Regions from separate parts of the Mesorhizobium sp. M1088 genome, predicted to be linked through region 1. Evidence: predicted binding sites of a transcription regulator. Region 1 holds the regulator's gene; the other holds the start of a gene.
The links. Region 1 encodes LexA, which represses DNA repair genes until DNA is damaged. Its sites were predicted from a motif close to TGTTCNNNNTGTGTTCNG; they were not measured.
Positions count from the first base shown of each region.

Region 2: the regulator LexA is predicted to act here: its motif matches at 1,502-1,519, upstream of recA (recombinase RecA).

Region 1 covers NZ_JAMYMO010000016.1:15,011-20,458, reverse strand. Annotated here, with positions in the region: gene NKH49_RS19280 (hormone-sensitive lipase) at 1-784, opposite strand, end outside; gene kynU (kynureninase) at 880-2,127, opposite strand; gene lexA (transcriptional repressor LexA) at 2,575-3,309, shown strand; gene NKH49_RS19265 (ComEC/Rec2 family competence protein) at 3,303-5,448, opposite strand, start outside.
Region 2 covers NZ_JAMYMO010000010.1:13,628-19,075, reverse strand. Annotated here, with positions in the region: gene alaS (alanine--tRNA ligase) at 1-20, opposite strand, end outside; gene recA (recombinase RecA) at 280-1,377, opposite strand; gene NKH49_RS14865 (PfkB family carbohydrate kinase) at 1,655-2,578, shown strand; gene NKH49_RS14860 (TfoX/Sxy family protein) at 2,613-2,936, opposite strand; gene NKH49_RS14855 (GFA family protein) at 3,027-3,524, shown strand; gene sufA (Fe-S cluster assembly scaffold SufA) at 3,668-4,048, opposite strand; gene NKH49_RS14845 (SUF system Fe-S cluster assembly protein) at 4,159-4,551, opposite strand; gene NKH49_RS14840 (cysteine desulfurase) at 4,557-5,448, opposite strand, start outside.

The DNA of each region.
Region 1 (5,448 bases):
AACCGTCGATGATGTTGAAATGATGCCGGTCAGGCTCGACCACCGAGCTGGTCGCGGTACCCAGGCCGATCCAGATGTTGGCCAGCAACGCGCTCTGACGCAGGAATTCAGCGCGCTCGCCGCCGCCGGCCCAGCAGGTCAGGCGGGCCTTGTCCATCGGGCGCAGCAGCACCGGGCTTTCGGCCTGCGCCTCGGCCTCATCGATCGCCAGCGTCTCGTTCATGCCGGTGCGCATGATCGGGCGCAAATCGTGCACCCCCGAGATCGACACTACATGACGAACGCGCCGGACGACTTCGGGCGCCAGCGGCGTCGTCGCCGTAACCATCCGGCTAACAAGATGGCCGCCGGCCGAGTGCCCGGTCAGCATCAGCGGCCCTGCAACGATCGCCGCCGCCTTGCCGATCGCCGCGCCGACTTCCTTGACGATGCCGCCAATGCGTATCTGCGGACAGAGCGTGTAGGACGGCATCGCCACCGCATAGCCGCGATCAACAGGGCCAGCGGCAAGATGCGACCAGAAATTCTTGTCGAATTCCATCCAGTAGCCGCCATGAACGAACACCACGAGTCCCTTGGGCTTGATGGCCGGCAGGAAAAGATCGAGCCGGTTGCGTGGATTGTCGCCATAGGCCATGTCGAGCCGCGCCCTGCCCTCGGTCGAAAGCACGTCGCGGAAAACCCGCGCGGGCTCGATCCAGGCCGCCGGCCAGCGATCGCTGCCGGCTATGTTGGCGCTGTTGGCATAGGCGTTGTCCCAATCGGCAATGTGACGTTCGAACACCCTGCGCCCTCCCTGGCATATGGCCCTGCAGCGTAGCCGTAAGCATCGCGCGGCGCGTCGTCGCCAGCCTCACGATTCCAGCTCTCGCATCAATCTCAAGTGACAGCTGCTTTGATGGCGAAGCGCGCATCCTTCCACGCACCGGTGTGCAGGATGTCCTCAAGCACTTTGGCGGCCTGCCAGACATCGGCATAGCCGACATAGAGCGGGGTGAAGCCGAAGCGCATGGTCGATGGCGCGCGAAAATCGCCGATCACGCCACGTTCGATCAGCGCGCGCATGACCTGGTAGCCATGCTCATGCATGAATGAAATCTGGCTGCCGCGTTTTTCCCCATCGCGCGTGCTTTCGAGCGTGAGCCCGTAAGTGCCGCACTTTGCCTCGACAAGCTCGATGAACAGATCCGCCAGCGCGATGCTCTTCTTGCGCACCGCCGTCATGTCGACATCGTTCCAGATGTCGAGCGCGCCCTTCAGCGTGCGCATCGACAAGACCGGCTGCGTGCCGCACAGAAACCGGCGGATGCCGGTGCCGGCCGCATAGCCTGGCTCGAAGGCGAAGGGCCGTGCATGGCCCCACCAGCCGGTGAGCGGCTGCTGGATGTCGGAAAGATGCCGCTCAGCCGCATAGATGAAGGCAGGCGCGCCCGGGCCGCCATTCAGATATTTGTAGGTGCAGCCAACGGCAAAATCGGCGTTTGCCTTGTCGAGTTCGACTGGCATCGCGCCGGCGGTGTGGCAGAGATCCCAGACGATCATCGCCCCGGCTTCCTGAGCCCTGCGCGTCAGCGCCGGCATGTCGCGCAGTTCGCCCGACTTATAGTTGACGTGGTTGACCAGCACCACAGCGGTGCGTTCGTCGATCAGCTCTTCGATGGTCGGCGCGTCGACTCCCGAGAGGCGCAGCAGCGTATCTTTTCGCGTCGAAACCACACCCTCGGCCATGTAGAGGTCCGTCGGAAAACTATCGCCCTCGGCGACGATGACCTGCCGCTCCGGTCGCATGGCCATGGCGGCGTGCAGCAGCTTGTAGATATTGACCGATGTCGTGTCGCAGACCACTGTCTGGCCGGCCGCGGCCCCGATCAGGCGCCCGAGCTGGTCGCCAAGTTCAAGCGGCATGTTGAACCAGCCGGCCGTGTTCCATGCGCGGATGAGATCATGCGACCATTCTTCGGTCGCGGCCTTGTGCAGTTCATCGAAAGCGGCACGTGAAGCAGCTCCTAGCGAATTGCCGTCGAGATAGATCACTCCTTGCGGCAACACAAAGCGGTCGCGCATCGCGCGCAGCGGATCCGCGGCATCCATCGCCTTTATGGCCACGAGATCGGGAATTCCTGTCATGATTTGTCTGCTCCCCCAAGATCCAACGCAACGCCGGACACGCATCGACTGTTCTTCCATTACTTGGTTGCGCGCAGCAAGGCTCCACCGGCGAGAAGCAGCCTGACCAGGCGGTGGAAACCGGGACTTAACCCGAGGTTGGCGTTTTGAGTTCGTTTCGTTCACGGTGCATTGACCAAACCGCACAGTCGATACGGGTTCAATTCCGTGCCTTTTGCCGACCGACGGCCGATGCCAGTGCCGCCTTCTAGGAGGCCAGAAGGGCGCAAACGAAAGCAGAATCAAGGCGATGAGGCTCGCGGCGGTGAAAATGCGGTACGCCGGTAGGGGACGTCGTTTGTTTCCCGAGCCTTAACGCATTCATTAAACTTTAAACAGTTGCGGAACACAACTGGAACAGATAGTGTTTGTTCTGGGTTTGTTTTTCTGATTCTGTTGGGGGTCGCTATGCTGACACGCAAACAACACGAACTGCTTATGTTCATCCACGAAAGGTTGAAGGAAAGCGGTATCCCGCCTTCATTCGACGAGATGAAGGAAGCGCTCGACCTGGCTTCCAAATCCGGAATCCACCGGCTGATTACGGCGCTGGAGGAGCGCGGCTTCATTCGCCGTTTGCCCAACCGGGCCCGTGCGCTGGAGGTGCTACGCCTGCCTGACTCGATCGCCCCCGGCCTCAATGCGGCACGCAAGTTCTCGCCGAGTGTCATCCAGGGTAGTCTTGGGCAAGGCGCCCCTCGGCAAGGCAAGCCGACATCGTCGCGCGTGCCCGCAGCCGGAAATGACGACGATGTCGTCGCCGCCGTTTCGATCCCGGTGATGGGCCGCATCGCTGCCGGTGTGCCGATCGACGCCATCCAGCACCAGACGCATTCGATTTCGGTGCCGCCGGATATGATCATGGGCGGCGAGCATTATGCGCTCGAGGTCAAAGGCGATTCGATGATCGAGGCCGGCATTTTCGACGGCGACACGGTGATCATCCGCAATGCCGATACGGCGAGCCCCGGTGAGATCGTGGTGGCACTGGTCGACGAGGAGGAAGCGACGCTGAAGCGGTTCCGCCGCAAGGGCGCCTCGATCGCCCTGGAAGCCGCCAATCCGGCCTACGAGACGCGCATCTTCGGACCAGACAGGGTCAAGGTGCAGGGCAAGCTCGTCGGACTGATCCGCCGCTACTGAGCTCCGCCCTTGGCGCCGGCTTTGGGGTTGTCGGCCCGGCGGTATGGCGGCAGGCCCCGTGCCGCGCGTGAAAATTTCCGCTGCACGTGCCAGGGCCGGTATGATTTTTCGACGGCGAAGCGGATCTCGGCGCGTGTTGCCGCTTGTGGATCGAAATAGACGGCGGCACTTCCCGCGCGCGCCAGTTGCCGTTTGGTGACGACGAGGACCAGCCGGTCGTAGTAGCAGGGGTTATGGGCGGTGGCGTCGTCGATGACGATCAAGCTGGCAAAGGCGCAGGCTGGCCGCGCAGTATCGCGGTCCTTGGCTTGCGCGATGATCGCGCCGGATGGATGCCTGGCAAGGCAGAGGCCGTCCGTGCAAATGAACGGCATGCCCGGCGGTAGGTCGGCCGGATCGGCAATGTCGAATTGCGGGTCGTTCTTTCCAGGTGTTTCCGGCGTGACGATAGCCTCTGATGTGAGCGCGCGTTTCCAGTTGTCGATGGTGAACTCATTCGGGCGTGCCCGGTTGACCGCGAGTTCACCGCTGCCGATCGGCAGCGCGACCAGCCGTGCGTCCTCCGAGACCAATACGTCGGGTATGCGTGTCTGCGTTGTCGTCAGCAAGCCGGCGAGCGCAAAAGGAAGTGCCGCCAGCCGCAACCACGTCGTCGCCATGCTGGCAATGACGAGGGCGATCGTCACCAGAAGGACGGATCTCAGCGAAATCAGCCCGACCGCATCGATCGGCGAGCGCTCCGAGATCCACCCGGACAGGGCGATCATCGCCGTCAGCCCCTTGCCCATGACATAGAGAAAAGGGCCATCCGCACCGAACGGCATCGCCAGCGCGCTGAGAACGGCGAAGGGCATGACGACCAGTGAGACGATGGGCATGATGGCCAGATTGGCGAACAGGCTGAGCGGCGCCACGCGCTGGAAATGCCATATGGCGAAAAGCGCCGTGGCGCTCCCTGCAATGATCGAGGTCATCGCCAGACCGCACATGCCCAGCAGGACCTTTCGAGTGGCAAAGCGTAGCGGCGACTGCCGCGGCGGCGGCGTGGTGGCCCTGCCGGCGCGGTAATCGGACCAGCCTGCATAGGCGCCGACAAGGGCCGCCGTCGCGGCGAAGGACATCTGGAAACTCGGACCGACCACCTCGTGCGGCGACACCAGGATGACCGCGATGGCCGAGATCGCCAGGTTGCGCATGGTGAGCGCGGCCCGGTCGAACAGCACGGCGATAAGCATCACCGCCAGCATGATGAAGCTGCGTTCGGCCGCCACGACAATGCCGGAAAAGACGAGGTAGGCCGCAATCGAAAAAAGCGCGGCGGCCGCGGCATATTTCTTGACCGGCCGTCGCGATGAGAAATCGGGAAACAGCGCGAAGGCACCCCGCAGCAGCGCCATGATGGTGCCGGCGACCAACGCCATATGCAGCCCCGAGATGGAGATGATGTGGTAGATGCCGGTGCGCCGCATCGCTTCGTTGATCTCCTCGGGAATGCCGGCGCGCACGCCGACGATCAGCGCAGCAGCAATCTCGCCCTCGGCACCGCCGATGCGGCTGCGGATATGGTCGGCGATGGATTCACGCGCGTCTTCGATCGCGGAAGAAAGCTGCGCGGCAAGCGGCATGCTGTCCGACGACACGATTTTCGGATTGCCGAGAAAAAAGCCGCTGCCGCCGATACCGGCGAAATAGCTGTCGAAGGAGAAATCATAGCTGTCGGGCCGCACCGGGCCGGTCGGCGGCAGCAGCCGCACATAGCCGGTGATCTCGGAACCGGCGGTCAGCTCAGCCGGTATCTTCATCGCCGAAACGCGGACCCGTTCCGGCATGTAGCGCAGTGTCGGCCTGGCGGTTGAGATCACATCGATTGTCAGCCTGATGCGGCCGCTCGCCATGGGCTCGTACGATACGACGCGACCCGTCAGCCGCGTCGAGATTTCGGAGCCGAGCATATGCGTTCCGACACGCCATGTCTCGAACTTGGCGGCAAGTACGCCAAGCGCGCAGAGCAGCGCCACCATGAAGCACAGGCGCGTCCTGGGCCATGACCGCGAGGCGACGGCACAAAGGGTCGCGAGGAGCGCGATTGCGATCGGCTGTGGAAAGGCCGGCTCCACCGACAGCCCGAAATAAACGACC
Region 2 (5,448 bases), on a different contig from region 1:
ATCTCGTTGACGCCACTCATGAATACTGCCTTTTCGAGAGAACCGCCGGCTGCCGGCGGAAAATAGACATGGCCTTTTAGCGGTCGCACCGCAGCCTGTCCAGAAACACCAAATGGGCTCAAATCCCGGCTTTCACCAGCGCCTTGAAATGCGTCTGCCTCGCCGTCAAACGCGAACCGCCGGCCCTGGGCCGGCGGTTCGAAACGCATCGATTACGCAAACTCAAAATCAAAACATCAAATCGAAACCTGGCTGAGGCTCAGCGAGGCGTCGCTTGCCCTACATCACCCCAGCGTCGTCCTCGAAACCGTCATCGCTGCTTTCGGAGCCGCCGTTCTCAAGGAATTTCTCAGCGATCAGCCCGGCATTCTGCCGTAGCGCCAGCTCGATCTCGCGCGCCGTGTCGGGATTGTCGCGCAGGAACATTTTTGCGTTTTCGCGGCCCTGGCCAAGACGCTGCGAATTGTAGGAGAACCAGGCGCCCGACTTTTCGACCACGCCCGCCTTGACGCCGAGATCGACCAGCTCGCCGGTCTTGGAGACGCCCTCGCCATACATGATGTCGAACTCGACCACCTTGAAGGGCGGCGCCAGCTTGTTCTTGACGACCTTGACGCGGGTCTGGTTGCCGACGACCTCGTCGCGATCCTTGACCGAGCCGATGCGGCGGATGTCGAGGCGGACCGAGGCATAGAATTTCAACGCATTGCCGCCGGTCGTCGTCTCGGGCGAACCGAACATGACGCCGATCTTCATGCGGATCTGGTTGATGAAGATGACCATGGTGTTGGAGCGCGAGATCGAGGCGGTGAGCTTGCGCAGTGCCTGGCTCATCAGGCGGGCCTGCAGGCCGGGCAGCGAATCGCCCATCTCGCCTTCGATTTCCGCCCGCGGCGTCAACGCCGCCACCGAATCGACCACCAGCACGTCGATGGCGCCGGAGCGCACCAGCGTGTCGCAGATCTCCAGCGCCTGCTCGCCGGTATCGGGCTGCGAGATCAAAAGGTTTTCGAGATCGACGCCGAGCTTGCGGGCATAGACCGGGTCGAGCGCGTGCTCGGCATCGACGAAGGCGCAGATGCCGCCCTTCTTCTGGGCTTCGGCCACCGTGTGCAGCGCCAGCGTCGTCTTGCCCGAGCTTTCCGGCCCGTAGATCTCGACGATGCGGCCGCGCGGCAGGCCGCCGACGCCAAGCGCGATGTCCAGCCCAAGCGAGCCGGTCGGCACCGTTTCGATCTCGACGACCTGCTCATTCGCGCCGAGCCGCATGATCGAGCCCTTGCCGAAGGCACGCTCGATTTGCGACAGCGCCGCATCCAGAGCCTTTGATTTATCCACCGCTTTGTCCTCTACAAGCCGCAAAGAATTCTGAGCCATGATACATCACCCCGTGGTCGTCAATGGAGGCCGGACAATCCCGCAATCCTTAAAAGAATGTACCTCATTTGTTCTCATTTGTCAATGAGCACCAAGGGTTTGAAAAACAACGGATATCCATATTTGTTCTATTTTTGTTTCGCAATTATTGCTTCCGATGTGTCTCGCCTCGCATGCGGCGCCGTTGCCGTCACCAACCGAATCGGACCCGCGATTGCAGGGTTCCGCCCGGCGACCTAGTCTCCCCCGGGCAACAGCTAAAGGGCATTTTGACGGCATGATCAAATCCCCGACGATCCTGGCCGTGGGCGGCGCCTATATCGAGCGGCGCGGCCGGGTTGCCGGCGCCTTCGTGCCGGCCGCTTCCAACCCCGGCACGATGCGCGAGCATGTCGGCGGTGCCGTCTTCAACGCCTTGCGCTGTGCGGTGCGACGCGGCGTCTCGGCCTCGCTGCTTTCGGTGCGCGGCGGCGATGCCCTTGGCGACACGGTTTTACGCGCCGTCACCGAGGCCGGCGTTGCCGACCTGTCGGCGGTGTTCCTCGACCGAGCAACGCCAAGCCATACGATGCTGATCGACAGCGACGGCGGGCTGATCGCCGGCCTTGCCGACATGGTGCTCTACGAGCTGGCGCTTCCCAAGCAGATCCGCCGTGCCAAGGTGCGGGAAGCGATCGGTTCGGCCGACGCGGTGCTGTGCGACGCCAACCTGCCGTCGACCGCGCTGGAGCGGCTGGCGGCACTCGCCGCCGGCAAGCCGGTGTTTGCGCTTGCGGTCTCGCCCAACAAAGCGGCGCGGCTGACGCCGGTGCTCGACCGTCTGGCGATGGCCTTCATGAACCGGCGCGAGGCCGGCGTGCTCGCCGGCGTCCAAATCGATCAAGGCATCGTCGACGGCCTGAGACGCGCCGGGCTGAAAAGCGGCGTGATCACCGCCGGCGACGAACCAGTGCTCGGTTTCGACGAATTGAGCGCGTTCTCGATCTCGCCACCGCCGCTGCAAAAGCGGACCGATGCTGCCGGCGCCGGCGACGCATTGGCAGGCGCCACGATCGCTGCCCTGCTGCGCGGCCTGACGCTGCGCGCGGCACTGCGCGAAGGCATTGCCGCAGCGATGCTCGCCGACGAGCGCGCCGCCTTCACCAGCGCTGGCTTTGCCGAGGCGCTGGCGCTCGTGCCCGAGGCGCGGGACCTGGCATGAAGTGCGGCCCGGAATTGCCGAAGCATGACGCAGCCTATTTGCCGGCGCGCCGTGCTGCCTCGTAGGCGCGGCGCGACCAGATCGCCATCTCGTCGGGATCGTCGAACGCGCTGTCGGGAACGCTCCAATAGGGCATCGACACGAGCTTGCCGTGGCGCGAGCCGGTATAGGTCCATTGCAGGCAGCCGGCCGCTTCGAAATCCGGGGCGCTTTCGGCGTCGGCCTTCAGCATCAATTCGCCACCGATGACGATGGCGACGATGACGCCGTCGAAATAGATGCCCTTGCCGCCGAACAGCTTGCGGATGCTGACCGGGCCGAGGCCTTCGAAAAGCTCTTCTATGCGCTCGTTGTCCATGCGGCGATCATGTCACCCGGATTTCCCCTTGTCATCGCCGCAACCGGCGCCATCCTGACAAAGTGCAAATCACTTTCGTCGGAGTTTCTCATGCCGCTTCTGCTCAAAGGGTCCTGCCGGTGCAATGCCGTGCGTTTCGAGGTGGAAAGCCACACGCCGGTGCCGTTCATGCTGTGCTACTGCTCGATCTGCCGCAAGCAGCAGGGCGGCGGCGGTTTTGCCATCAATCTCGGCGCCGATTACCAGACGCTGAAAATCCAGGGCAAGCGCCATCTCGGCGTCTACCGCGCCGAGATCGAGGACGACGAGCACCCGCAACGCGAGATCTCGACCGGCGAGCGGAACTTCTGCACGAAATGCGGGACGGCACTCTGGCTCTACGATCCGACCTGGCCGGAGCTGGTGCATCCGTTTGCCTCGGCGATCGACACCGACCTGCCAAAGCCGCCGGAGAAGGTGCATCTGATGCTGAAATACAAGGCGAACTGGGTCGAGCCGGATATCGGCAAGGGCGACAAGGTTTTCGATGTCTACCCGGAGGAGTCGATCGCAGACTGGCACAAGCGAACGGGGATGTGGGTGGATTAGCGTTCTTCTCCCCGTCGCTATATGGGGAGAAGATGCCGGCAGGCAGATGTGGGGCGGCGCAAACATTGCGAACGCCGGCTCGGCCCCTCATCCGGCCCTTCGGGCCACCTTCTCCCCGTATAGTGACGGGGAGAACGAAAACCTCAGGCCGAAGCGCGCGCCTCGGCCAGTGCCTTCAGATCAGCCGGCTTCAATTCGACCGATTCGCCGCAGCCGCAGGCCGAGCTCTGGTTCGGGTTGCGGAAGGTGAAGCCGGTTCGCAGTGTCGTCTGCTCGAAATCCATCTCGGTGCCGAACAGGAAAAGTGCCGCCTCCGGCGCGACATAGACATGGGCGCCATCGCGCTCGATATGGTCGTCCTTGGTGTTCGGCTCGGTCACCAGATCGACCGTATATTCCATGCCGGCGCAGCCGCCCTTCTTGATGCCAAGGCGAATGCCATGCGCATTCTCACGGGTCGCGACGATCTCGCGCACCCGGTCGGCAGCCTTTTCGGTCATCGTGATGACGGCGAAGCGTCCCATGTCTTTCCTTCTCCATTCTTTGCAGGTTCAAGGCCTGCCGAATGATTCCTCACCTAAAATGGTGAAGTTTTGTACCCGGCGCAAGTGCGCCAGCTCTGTCTGGTCGGATGCTAATACCAGCCCACCGCCACCTGTGCCTCTTCCGACATGCGGTCGGGCGACCAGGGGGGATCGAAGGTCATGTTGACCTCGACGCCGGAAACGCCTTCGACGGCGCCGACGGCATTTTCGACCCAACCCGGCATTTCGCCGGCCACCGGGCAGCCGGGCGCGGTCAGCGTCATGTCGATCTTGACCGAGCGGTCGTCCTCGATGTCGATCTTGTAGACCAGGCCGAGCTCGTAGATGTCGGCCGGGATTTCCGGGTCGTAGACCGTCTTCAGCGCCGAGACGATGTCGTCGGTCAGCCGCGCCAATTCGTCGGCGGGGATTGTCGATCCGGAAACCGCCGCATTGGTCGTCGCTTCCGAATTGGTCTCGGCGGTGTGGCTGGCATCATCCATGATCGTCACCCGAAGAATTTTCGCGCTTTTTCCAGCGCATCGGCCAAAGCATCGACTTCGGCCCTGGTATTATACATGCCGAACGACGCCCTGCATGTGGATGTTACGCCGAAGCGTTTCAACAGCGGCTGCGCGCAATGCGTGCCGGCGCGGACCGCCACTCCCTGCCGGTCGATGACCATCGACACGTCATGGGCATGGATACCCTGCAGCTCGAACGAGATGATGGCGCCCTTGCCGGGCGCATCGCCGAAGATGCGCAGCGAGTTGATGGCGCGCAGTTTTTGATGCGCATAGTCCTTCAAATCGGCCTCGTGCGCGGCGATGCGTTCGCGGCCGATCTTTTCCATGTATTCGAGCGCGGCACCAAGCCCGATTGCCTGCACGATCGGCGGCGTGCCGGCCTCGAAACGGTGCGGCGGATCGTTGTAGGTGACGATGTCTTGCGTCACCTCCTCGATCATCTCGCCGCCGCCCATGAACGGGCGCATGCGCTCCAGAATATCCTTCTTGCCATAGAGCACGCCGATGCCCGACGGGCCATAGACCTTGTGGCCGGTGAAGACGAAGAAATCGCAGTCGAGATCCTGCACGTCGATCGGCATATGCACGGCGCTCTGGCTGCCGTCGACCAGCACCGGAATGCCGCGCGCGTGCGCGATGCGCACGATCTCCTTCATCGGCGTCACCGTGCCCAGCGCGTTCGACATATGGGTTATGGCGACCAGTTTTGTCCGATCGGTCAGCCGCTTTTCGAATTCCTCGATGTGAAAAACGCCGAGATCGTCGACCGGTACCCAGACCAGCTTCGCGCCCTGCCGCTCGCGGATGAAATGCCACGGCACGATGTTGGAATGATGCTCCATGATCGACAGCACGATCTCGTCGCCTTCGCCG